2 regions of the Acidovorax sp. SRI_002 genome follow, and region 2 is predicted to be linked to the other one. Evidence: predicted binding sites of a transcription regulator. Region 2 holds the regulator's gene; the other holds the start of a gene.
What was found. Region 2 encodes LexA, which represses DNA repair genes until DNA is damaged. Its sites were predicted from a motif close to ACTGTATNNNNATACAGT; they were not measured.
Positions count from the first base shown of each region.

Region 1 (6,032 bases), on a different contig from region 2:
ATATCGCACGGGCCGCAGTGCCACCCGCCGCCGCAGGGCGGCAGCCCGGGCAGGGCGCAAGAACTTCCTCTGCGGCGACTGCGTCTGTCCTGCCCGCCACCGCGCAGCGCGTGCACTGGCAAGGGCGGGACTATCTGGCGGGTGTGGCGGTCAGCACCGGATACCGGGAATTCAAGCGCGACGATGGATACCGGGAACCCGTGTACTCCGTATTGCTGATGCCCGTGCAGCCCGCCGTGGTCAGCGGCGGTGCCCTGGCCTTGCCGCAGTCATCTGTGCAGGGGGCGGGCGGCAATGTGCGCCGCTATGGTGTGGTGGCCTGTGGCGCCCTGCTGCTGGCCATTGACAGCATGCACGTGCAGCAGGCCATGTCGGCCGCGCGCCTGGTGCAGGTGCCGGGCCCGGCGCAGCTGGCCGGCATGCTGGAGATTGCCCACGAAGGCGGCACCCGCATGGCGCCCGCCTATGACGCCTGCCGCATTGCGGGCCTGTCTGCATTGGCCGACCCTCGGCGGGCCGTGGCGGTCGTGGTCAAGAGCCAGGGCCGCCCGGTGGTGCTGTTGGTGGAGCGTCTGGTGGGCGTGGTGTCGCAGGACAGCGTGCACCCTGTGCCGGGCAGCGTGTCCGCACATGCCCCATGGATCACGGGCATCCTGAGCGACCGAGGCTCGGGCCAGGCCATCGTGTATGTGGTGGACCCCAATGGCCTGGATGCCCGGTGGGTACCCTTGCCACCCGAGGTGCTTGCGGCACCCTCAGCCAGCAGTACCTCTGCAGAGTTGACAACACAGCGCTGACCGGGCCTGGTCTGTGGACGCTGCCCGGTTGGGTCAGGTGGCGCCGCCAGGGTCCTCGTCATTCGTGTCGCCGTCCGTATCGCCACCAATGGCTTTCTGGATGGCATGCATCGTGAAGCCGCGTGCCATCAGGAAGCGGACCTGGCGCGAGCGTTCTTTCATGTCCAGCGGCACCTGGCCAAACTTGCGCTGCCATACCTCTCGGGCACGCTGCACCTCGGTGGTCAGCAGCGGGGCCGTGGCCTCGCGCACCAGCTCATCGGCCACTCCCCGGTTGCGCAGTTCCCGAACGAGGCGGGCTGCACCCAGGCGGGGGCCACGGCGGTGCACCAGGGATTGGGCCGCGCGCTGGTCGCTCAGCCAGTCCTGCTCCACCAGCATGTCCAGCAGGGCGGCCAGCTCCTCGGGGCTCTCTGCATGGGGCGCCAGCTTGGCGGCCAGCTCGCTGCGGGAATGCTCCCGCTGGCTTAGCAGGCGCAGGGCCCGGCCCTTGAGCGAGAGCGTGGTGAACCCCATGAATCTATTTGCTTCAAATTTAATAGCTGCTGGTGCTTGCCAATCAAGCGCTAGCAGCCAATTTTGCTTGAAACTTCGGAGTTCACTCGTCCGCAGTGGCGGCAGGGGCCTGCAGTGCGCCAGGCAGCAGCGCAATGCCCAGGCCTTCGCGCACCTTGTTCTCGATCTCGCGGGCGAGGTCGGGGTTCTCACGCAGGAACTCACGCGCGTTGTCGCGGCCCTGGCCGATTTTTTCGCCGTTGTAAGCGTACCAGGCACCGCTCTTTTCCACGATCTTGGCGGTCACGCCCATGTCGATGATTTCGCCCTCGCGGCTGATGCCCTCGCCGAACAGGATGTCGAACTCTGCTGTCTTGAACGGGGGCGACACCTTGTTCTTGACCACCTTGACCTTGGTTTCGTTGCCGATGGCTTCGTCGCCCTTCTTGATGGTGCCGGTGCGGCGGATATCCAGGCGCACGGAGGCATAGAACTTGAGCGCGTTACCGCCGGTGGTGGTTTCGGGCGAGCCGAACATCACGCCGATCTTCATGCGGATCTGGTTGATGAAGATGACCATGCAATTGGTCTTCTTGATCGTGGCGGTCAGCTTGCGCAGCGCCTGGCTCATCAGGCGGGCCTGCAGGCCGGGCAGCGCGTCGCCCATCTCGCCTTCGATTTCGGCCTTGGGCGTGAGCGCGGCGACCGAGTCCACCACGATCAGGTCCACGGCGCCGGAGCGCACCAGGCTGTCCACAATTTCCAGCGCCTGCTCGCCGGTGTCGGGCTGGCTGATCAGCAGGTCGGACAGCTGCACACCCAGCTTCTGGGCGTACTGCACATCCAGCGCGTGTTCGGCATCCACAAACGCGCAGGTACCGCCCAGCTTCTGCATCTCGGCAATCACCTGCAGCGTGAGCGTGGTCTTGCCCGACGATTCCGGGCCATAGATCTCGACCACACGGCCACGGGGCAGACCGCCCACGCCCAGCGCGATATCGAGGCCCAGCGAGCCGGTGGAGACAACCTGGATGTCCTCGATCACCTCACCTTCACCCAGGCGCATGATCGTGCCCTTGCCAAACTGCTTCTCGATCTGGGCGAGCGCAGCGGCCAGGGCCTTGGCCTTTTCGGTGTTCACGGGCAATGCGGGGTTGGTGCCTTTGACTGCGACGTCCATGAGAAACTCCTTGAAAAACAACAGGTTGGATGCTTGCATCGCTCTGCGGTTAATCACAGGCTGGATGCTTGAACAGTAGTTTATGCGAGCTGTTGCAAGGTCTTCAAGGATAATTTAGTCAGTTTGCCTGACAATTCGGTGATGCCTGATTTGCCCCTTCCATCCCCTGCCGAAGACGGCTGGCGCCAGACCCACCTGGGTCGCCTGTTCGGCCACGCCATGCGGCGTTTTGACGCGCGCGTGCTGCAGCTCATGGCGCGCAATGTGGAGGTGCCGCTGGCGCTGTCCAACCTGGCGGCGCGCGACCAGGTGACGGCCGCGCATGTGCACATCACCCGGCACCTGGCCTTGCAGGGCGACCGACTGACCGACCTGGCCCAGCGGGCGGGCATGACCAAGCAGGCCATGGCCAACCTGGTGGACCAGTGCGAGGCCTGGGGCCTGGTCACGCGCGAGGCCGACCCGCTGGACGCGCGCGCCCGCCGCGTGTGTTTTACGTCCACGGGGTTGGCCTGGCTGCAGGCGTTTCGCGATGCTGTGGCGCAGGCGGAGGCCGAGTTCCGGGCCGAAGTGGGCCATGACGTGGCCACTGTGGTGGCGATTGGGCTGGAGGCCTATGCGGGCGGCGATGGGGCGGGCATGTTGATGCGCTGAACCCGGCTAGTCGGCTGTACCCGTTGCGGTTGCTGTTGCCGTTGACACCTGGGCCTGCGCCACTGCCACCAGCTGGTCAGCGTCAATGCCCATGGCACGCAGCGTGCGTGCCGCCACGCCGTGCGGCATGGTGGCCACCGCTGCCACCACGTGGGCGCCCAGAAGGGGGCCGCCCTGGCTCTTGCGGGAGCGCGCCAGCGTCTGCATGACCTCCTGGCCCGATGGCTGTGCCCGGTAGAGGCCCGGGGCCGGTGGCGCGAGGGCTGGCGCCTCCGGCAGGGTTGCATCCAGCCCCACGCTGCGTAGCGCATCGCGGTACTGCTGCTCGATCGCATCCCGCACGGCGGCGGGTGCGACGCCCATGCTCTCCAGCGCACGCCGGGCCGACCCATCGGGAAGGTCGATGGCGGCCAGCAAAAAATGCTCTGCCCCCGGTGCGGCTTGGCCGCTTGCGCGGGCATGTGCCTCGGCGCCGGTGCACAGGCGGCTCAGGGTGCGCATGCTCTGGAAGCGGTGCTGCAATTGGCGAAACATGGTGATAACTCCTTCTCAAGAACGGGGCGCTGTGGGGCCTGGGGCATGTGGGGTGACAGGCGCTTGTGCGCTGCCTGCTTGCTCACGCCCAGGGCCTGGGCAATCTGTGCCCACGACCACCCTTGCTCCAGCGCCGCAGCCACGGCGGCAGCTTCCAGCCGGTCGGCCATCAGCCGCAAGGCGACTACGGCAGCCAGCGCGGCCTCGGGGTTGTCGGGTGAGGGGAGTGCGGGTGGCGCTTGCATTCGTCAACTATAGTTGACGAATAGCTCTATCGTCAACCCATGTTGACGACGGCCTGTTCACAGCAAGGCGTCACCGCGGAACGAGCGCGATCGGCCCTGCACCCGGTGTGGGTGGCGAAAGCACTGTCTCACCCCCGGGCGATTCACACGCCAGCAACCACTGTCGAAAGCACTGCAGCGCCTGCAGCTGCGTGCGGCCCTCGGGGTAACAAAACCAGTAGCCCATGTCGCTGCGGAAGCCGCCGCGCAGCGGATGGCCGGCAAGGGGCTCGCGCACCAGGCCCGCCGTGATTTCATCCTGCACCAAGCAGCGCGGTACCAGCGCCAGGCCCATGCCGGCCATCACCGCGCGGATCATGGTTTGGAACTGGTCGAACTGCGGCCCGGCCAGCGGGTCGATGAGGGCTTCCACCCCGTGTGTCTCGCTCCAGCGCAGCCAGGCCTCGGGCACCGTCACGTGGCGCATCAGTGTGTGGTGGGCCACATCGCCTGGCGTGTCGATGGTCCAGTCGGCCACGCGGGTGCGCGGGGCGATCAAGGCCACCTCGTTGCCCGTGATGTAGTGCGCGTGTGCGCCGGGCCAGTGGCCTTCACCGAACAGGATGGAGCAGTCCAGCTCGGGCCGCTCGAAGTCGTAGCTGTGCACGTAGGGCACGAAGTGCAGCGTGACCTGCGGGTGCAGCTGCTGGAACTGCGGCAGGCGCGGGATGAGCCACTTGGCCGCAAACGTGGGCAGACTGGACAGGTGCAGCGCCCCGCCACCGTCGTCGCTGGTGATCAGCTCCAGGGTGGCGGCCTCCAGCTGCGCCAGCACCGCGCGCACGGCTTTCTCGTAGCGTTCGCCCGCGGGCGTCAGCGCCAAGCGCTTGCGGCTGCGCTCAAACAATGCCACGCCCACCCAGCCCTCCAGCTCCTTGACCTGCTTGCTGACCGCGCTTTGCGTGAGGTGCAAAGCCTCGGCAGCGCGCGAGACGCTGCCAAACCGCGTGACCATGGAAAACGCGCGCAACAGGTGCAAAGGGGGCGACAGCCGACGAAGGGAGGACATGGTTGTTGGATTTAATCATTCCAGAATGGAATGTTATCAGGCGTATCCATTGCTTGGCGGTTGTGTATGCCTCACTTAACCTTGTGGCTCCTTATAGGAGAAGAACCCATGCAACGCCGTCACATGCTCTCAGCGCTGGCCGCTGTATCTTTCGTTCCTGGAATGTCCTTGGCGCAAGAGGTCAAGCCTCTGCGTATCATCGTGCCCTTTCCCCCCGGCGGCGCTACCGACATTACCGCCCGCAGCTTGCAGGAGTCACTGGCCCGCATCCTCAAGCAGCCCGTGGTGCTGGAAAACCGGGGCGGCGCAGGCGGCTCCATCGGCATGGCTGAAGTGGCGCGGGCTTCTGCGGACGGTCTGACCCTGGGCGTGGCCACGTTGTCCACCCACGGTGTGAACCCCGCCGTGTACAGCAAGCTGCCTTACGATCCGATCAAGGACTTTGTGGGCGTGACCGAGATCGTGAAAGCGCCCGGCGTGGTGGTGGTCAACCCCGCCGTCCTGCCCGTCAAAGACCTCGCCGAGCTGGTGAGCTATCTCAAGGCCAACCCCGGCAAAGTGGCTTATGCCACTCCGGGCAACGGCACCATCGGACACATGTGGGGCGAGCTGTTTAAGCGCAGCGCAGGTGTCTCCATGGTTCACATCCCTTACCGCGGTGCGGGTCCGGCCATCAACGACGTGCTGGCTGGCCAGGTCGGGGTGTACTTTGACCAGGTGGCTTCCTCGCTGCCCCACATCAAGGCTGGAAAGCTCAGGGCGCTGGCCGTGTCGTGGCCAGTGCGGCTGGAAGTCCTGCCCGATGTCCCCACCTATGCGGCGGTGGGCTACAAACAGGCCAACGAGCCCTCCTGGTTTGGCATGGTGGCCCCGGCGGGGACGCCCGCCGCGGCCATAGACCGCATCCAGCAGGCCGTGGCCCAGGCCCTCAAGGAACCCGCCGTGCGCGAGCGCCTGGCGGGTCAGGGCCTGTACCCCTCCGGTACAACCTCCAAGGAATTCACCGCACAGATCGCCCGTGAGATCGAGAAAATGAAGGGTGTTGCCGCCTACGCCAAGGTGGTGCTTGATTGAACCCA
Region 1 covers NZ_JBYCZW010000003.1:659,998-666,029, forward strand. The annotation lists gene AC2YJX_RS11130 (chemotaxis protein CheW) at 1-797, shown strand, start outside; gene recX (recombination regulator RecX) at 831-1,313, opposite strand; gene recA (recombinase RecA) at 1,396-2,472, opposite strand; gene AC2YJX_RS11145 (MarR family winged helix-turn-helix transcriptional regulator) at 2,614-3,126, shown strand; gene AC2YJX_RS11150 (Clp protease N-terminal domain-containing protein) at 3,133-3,660, opposite strand; gene AC2YJX_RS11155 (helix-turn-helix domain-containing protein) at 3,615-3,905, opposite strand; gene AC2YJX_RS11160 (LysR substrate-binding domain-containing protein) at 3,976-4,953, opposite strand; gene AC2YJX_RS11165 (Bug family tripartite tricarboxylate transporter substrate binding protein) at 5,062-6,027, shown strand.
Region 1: recA (recombinase RecA) is a predicted target of LexA. The motif match lies at 2,532-2,549, and genes of this name have one in related genera.

Region 2 (6,032 bases):
GAGCGGGCCGGTGGCGCGCGCCGTGCTGGTCCGCCGAATGCCCCGGCTATCCACCCTGCGACACCCCTGCCCAACCCGGTGCAGCATGTAAGTCAGCGCAAGGGAGTCGCATGCTATCCTCGACCGCAACGAGAGCACCGCATCCCGGGCGCACAGAACGGCTTCAGGCGCCCTTCGAACGTCCCCGCCAGCGGCGCCAACCGATTTCTAACCTTCGAGGACTTCCATGAGACTGATTTTGTTGGGCGCGCCTGGCGCCGGAAAGGGCACGCAAGCCACGTTCATCTGCCAGAAGTACGGCATCCCCCAGATCTCCACCGGCGACATGCTGCGCGCAGCCGTCAAGGTCGGCACCCCTCTGGGCCTGCAGGCCAAGGCGGTGATGGATTCGGGCGCCCTGGTCAGTGACGACATCATCATCGGTCTCGTCAAGGAGCGCATCACGCAAGCAGACTGCGCCAACGGCTTCCTGTTCGACGGCTTCCCCCGCACCATTCCCCAGGCCGATGCCATGAAGGCAGCGGGCGTCAAGCTCGACTACGTGCTCGAAATCGATGTGCCTTTTGACGCCATCATCGAACGCATGAGCGGCCGCCGCTCGCACCCCGCCAGCGGCCGCACCTACCATGTCAAGTTCAACCCGCCCAAGGTGGAAGGCAAGGACGACGTGACGGGCGAAGAGCTGATCCAGCGCGAAGACGACAAGGAAGAAACCGTCAAGAAGCGCCTGCAGGTCTACAGCGACCAGACGCGCCCCCTGGTGGACTATTACAGCAATTGGGCCCAGGCCGAACCCGAGCTGGCTCCCAAGTACCGCGCCATCAGCGGCACGGGCAGCGTGGACGAGATCACGGCACGCGCACTGCAGGCACTGGCCAGTTAAGGCTCGGGGCTATCGCCCCTTGCAACCAGCGACGCCATGGCAGCAGGGCGTCGCTTTTTTTATGCGGTGCAGGGAACAGTTTCAGGTCTTTCGCATGGCTATCCCCGGGCCATACCGATGGCTCAGGCTGGGCTGGAGCGTAAGCCGTAGGCTTTGCCATCCACAAACAGGTATTCCGCCCGCAGCACCGCGTCGCCCTTCTCTTCGCGCAGGGTAAAGCCCACCACCGATACCGCAGTGCCGGGTTTGATCTCCTGCACCTGCCAGGCCTGCATGCGGGTCAGGGGCGCCAGCTCCACCTCCCAGCGGCGGTCTTTGCGGGTAGGCAAAACCGTCTTGGCCAGCAAGGCCTTGCCATCCACGGGGGACACCTGCGCAGGCACCACACGCTGGGCCAGATCCGCAGGCAGCTTCAGTTCCGCAGGTGTCTCCAGCTCCAGCTCGGCGTGTGGATTTTGCCAGCGCACTTTGCGCACGGTGCCTTCCAGGTAGATGGGACGGTCGGGGTCAAAACTGCTCCACCCATGGTGGGCACGCGCGCCCCAGGGAATGGCCGTGGCAGCCAGGAGCACGTGGCGGCGTTGCAGGCTCATCGGTTCTCTCCTTGTCATGTCCGATCAGAGGTAAGCAATCCAGCGGCCACACACCACCACAGCCAGCCAGATCACGGTGGAACCCAGCATCTGTACCCGCGCCAGAGCATCCAGGCGAGCCAGGGAACCCCGCCCATGGAACCACGCGGCGTTGCAACCTGCAAGCATTAACAGCAGCATCTTCAAGGTGAATGCGCGGCTGGCGAGCAGTTCGGCAGGCTGTGTGGCAAACATCAAGAGGCCCGACGCCGCCGCCAAGCCAAAACCACACAATGCCAGCGACAGGCTGAGCCGCGCCAAATCCTTGACGGGCAGCGCCGCCCCACGGCCAAACACCCGCAACTCCAGCAAGACCAAGTTGCCCAGCAGCAAGGCAATGCCTACGATGTGCACCACCTCCAGCGCGGGGTAGGCCCACGCATGGGACTTAAGAGCTGCAAAAAACATCGGAGCGGCCTTGTTGCTCAGTGCAGCAGTTCGAGCATCAGCGAGATCCTGGCCTTCAAGGGGGATAGCCCTTTGGAGTCCGGTAATGCGTCCCCCGGCTTGGGCAGCACCTGCCCCTCGGAGCAACGTGTGGTCCGCACCACGCGCACACCCGCCTCCTGGGCACGCAGCAATGCGGCCTCCAGAGCATGGTGGATGGTGCCATTGCCGGTGCAGGCCACCACCAGCCCCTGGACCCCATCTCGCACCAGTGCGTCCACCATGGTTCCCGATGCGCCAGCGTGGCTGATGACCACTTCCACGCGGGGCCAGGCTGCGGCATTCACTACATTTTGAATAGCATTCAATGCTGGAACACCAGGCGCCAGGGGCCAATCCTGCACAAGGCGGACAGCCCCCTCCTCCACCCAACCCAAAGGCCCGGCCTCGCCCGAGTTGAACGCATTCACCCGGTAGGGGTGCACCTTCTGAACCTGCCGTGCCCCATGAATTTCGCCAGCGGCGACCGCCAGCACACCCCGTGCGCCGGGCGTGACCGCCACAGCAACAGCATCCAGAAGATTCTGAGGCCCATCGGGCGTGAGCGCCGTGGCCGGGCGCATGGCACAGGTCAGCACCACGGGTTTCGCGCGGGTGTCCAGCACTTCATGCAGAAACCAGGCCGTCTCTTCCAGCGTGTCGGTTCCGTGGGTAATGACTACACCACGCACCTCGGGATCTTCCAGGTGGTGCGCACAGCGCAGCGCCATCGCCTGCCACACATGGCCATCCATGTCCTTGCTGTCGATCTGGGCCACCTGCTCCGCCACCAGCACGCCCCGCGCGGCCTGCTGCAATCCGGGAACAGCTGCAAGCAGCTGCCCGACCCCTACCTGCGCAGCGGTGTAGCCGATGTTGTCGCCAGCCTGCGCGGACGTGCCTGCAATGGTCCCTCCGGTACCCAAAACCACAATTTTTTGCCCACTCACTTGCGTACTCCGAAAAACTGGTGAAAAATACAGTTACTGGATTAAAAAACAGTTATCCATCACTGTAGCCGCCTCCACCGGAAACCACCATGCTCGACAACCCGAAACTCACTGCCCGCCAGCAACAGATTCTGGATCTCATCCAGACGGCCATTGCACGCACCGGGGCGCCCCCCACCCGTGCAGAGATCGCTGCCGAACTGGGGTTCAAGTCGGCCAACGCGGCAGAAGAACATCTCCAGGCGCTGGCGCGCAAAGGCGTGATCGAGCTGGTCAGTGGCACATCCCGTGGCATCCGGTTGCGCGGTGACACCGTGCGCTCCATCAATGCAGCGCGCGGCAACCAGTTCAGCCTACCGATTCCCGGACTCTCACAACTGTTGCTACCCCTGGTGGGACGTGTGGCGGCAGGGTCGCCCATTCTCGCGCAGGAACACGTTGACCAAACCTACAGTGTGGAAAACAGCCTGTTCCATCACAAGCCCGATTACCTGCTCAAAGTGCGCGGTATGTCGATGCGCGATGCCGGAATCATGGATGGCGATCTGCTGGCTGTGCAGTCCACCCGCGAAGCCCGCAACGGCCAGATCATCGTGGCCCGCCTGGGAGACGATGTGACGGTCAAGCGCCTGCGCCGTACTGCGACCGCCATCGAACTGCTGCCCGAGAACCCGGATTACCCGGTCATCGTGGTGCAGCCCGGCGAACCCTTTGAGATTGAAGGGCTCGCCGTCGGCCTCATCCGCAACACCATGCTGATGTAGCCACACCGCTCCATCGCATTCACTCATGAATTAGTTCGTTAGCTGCCGCACTGCAGGTGGCGGGCGTTTGGCGCACTGGTAAAACCGGTACGCCAGCCCTGCGGTGCCGGTTTATTTTGCAATCCTGCCTATGTCCAACCCCCGACCTTCGGAGTTTTCACATGGGAATTGCCTTGACCACCTTTTCTGCGCTCTCCGGGACTCTGCGTACCCTGACCCACTGGCTCCACACCTTCAAGGAGCCGTCTGCAGCAGACCTGCCTGCGCCCCGCCCCCATCCCGATGACACGGACCCGGGCCGCAGGAGCGGATCAGCAGGCACTGACAAGCCCCGCCGTCCATCCAACATCCCCAGCCAACGTCCACCGCGAGGCAACTGGCCCTTTACGGTCAGCCCGCAGACACCACCCACCTGTGCCACCACACGGTTTGTGGCCACCAATACCGATGCCCGGGCGTTCATACCGTCGCCAGCCGCTACCCGCGTTGCCTGTGGATCATCCAGATTGGCAGACGGCTCAGGCGGCAGGGCTGCCAAGGTCCTGCGCAGGGTCCCCACATCGGGCGGCTCAGGCCGACTGGTGATCGCTGGCCGCATGGCCGATGTGTGCGCCGAGCTAGACCGCCTGGCTGCATCCGAGGCGGCGCTGCAAGCCTGTTGAGCCCAAGGCATGCACCACCCAGCGATCCATTGACTGCTTTGCATATGGAGGGTGCTGCCTGATCGCTGTGGACTGCGCTTGTCGAGGTCGCCAACACTCCGTCACCAAAAGCCCCATCCTTTCCTGTGCCAGGGGGCGGTCCGGTATGAAACGACCGGCGTGGCCAAGGCACAATGTCGGGATGAACATTGTGATTCTCGACGACTACCAGGACGCAGTCCGCAAGCTCCACTGCGCATCCCGGCTCGACGCGTACACCGCCAAGGTCTACACCAATACCGTCAAGGGGCTGGGCCAGCTGTCCGTCCGCCTCAAAGACGCTGACATCATCGTGCTTGTGCGGGAGCGCACCCAGATCACCCGTCAACTGGTGGAGAAACTTCCCCGTCTCAAGCTCATCGCGCAAACCGGCAAGATCGGCAATCACATTGATGTAGCTGCCTGTACGGAACGTGGGATTGCAGTGGCAGAAGGCATAGGCTCACCCGTGGCCCCCGCAGAGCTGACGTGGGCACTTGTCATGGCCGCAATGCGCCGACTGCCGCAGTACATCTCCAACCTCAAGCATGGCGCCTGGCAACAATCAGGGCTGAAGACGGCGTCCATGCCTCCCAATTTTGGCCTTGGCAGCGTGCTGCGGGGCAAAACGCTGGGTATCTGGGGTTATGGCCGCATTGGCCAATTGGTGGCGGGCTACGGGCGTGCTTTTGGAATGAACGTCCGCATTTGGGGGCGTGAGGCATCACGCGCCCAGGCCTTGACGGATGGATACCAGGCTGCCACCACGCGCGAGGAGTTTTTCTCGCAATGCGATGTGATCTCGCTCCACCTTCGGCTCAACGACGAAACGCGCGGCATCGTCTCACTCGAAGATCTGTCTTGCATGAAGCCCACCTCCCTGCTGGTCAACACTTCGCGTGCCGAGCTGATTGAGACCGATGCCCTGATTGCCGCCCTGAACCGGGGCCGCCCCGGTATGGCCGCTGTCGATGTATTCGAGAGCGAACCCATCCTTCAGGGCCATGCCCTGCTGCGGCTGGAGAACTGCATTTGCACGCCCCACATTGGCTATGTAGAGCAAGACAGCTATGAGCTTTATTTTGGTGCAGCGTTCGACAATGTGGTGAATTTCATCAAAGGCACTCCCACCAACATCGTGAATCCAGGCGCACTGCAGGTGCGGCGTTAATTTGGCGCAAAAATCGGGCACATCCATCCTCGCTATTGCGGGAAGCAACAAGACTGGAAGCTCCTGACCTCAGTACGATTGCACCTTCTGCTGCGCCTAGCGCCGGTTTTGGTCATCGCCCGAGTCTTCAACAAACTCCAGCTCCTGGGCATTGAGCAGCCAAGCAGAACAACCTGCCCACCCCACCTAGCTGCATTTGAACAACAAAAAAAGGGCTTCCCAAAGGAAGCCCTTTTGTTTGGCGCTCTCCAAAGCCAAAAAGACCTTGAAGAGCCAGACCACTCCGATTACAGAGGGGTCTTCTTGCCGTCCTTGTAGACGTACAGAGTGATGGCGGGGTTCTTCATTTCGCCATTGGGTTCAAAAGCGATGGTGGAGGTCACACCCTTGAAGTTGGACTTGGCCAGTTCGTTCACATACACCTTGGGGTCCACGGAGTTGGCGCGCTTCATAGCGTCCACCAGCAGGAACGTGGCGTCGTAGGTGTAGGGGCTGTAGACTTGGAACTGGTTGGGGTACTTGGCAT
Region 2 covers NZ_JBYCZW010000001.1:546,399-552,430, forward strand. The annotation lists gene adk (adenylate kinase) at 227-883, shown strand; gene AC2YJX_RS02425 (DUF6152 family protein) at 1,006-1,476, opposite strand; gene AC2YJX_RS02430 (hypothetical protein) at 1,501-1,923, opposite strand; gene AC2YJX_RS02435 (asparaginase) at 1,941-2,891, opposite strand; gene lexA (transcriptional repressor LexA) at 2,981-3,655, shown strand; gene AC2YJX_RS02445 (hypothetical protein) at 3,829-4,317, shown strand; gene AC2YJX_RS02450 (D-2-hydroxyacid dehydrogenase family protein) at 4,499-5,506, shown strand; gene AC2YJX_RS02455 (branched-chain amino acid ABC transporter substrate-binding protein) at 5,794-6,032, opposite strand, start outside.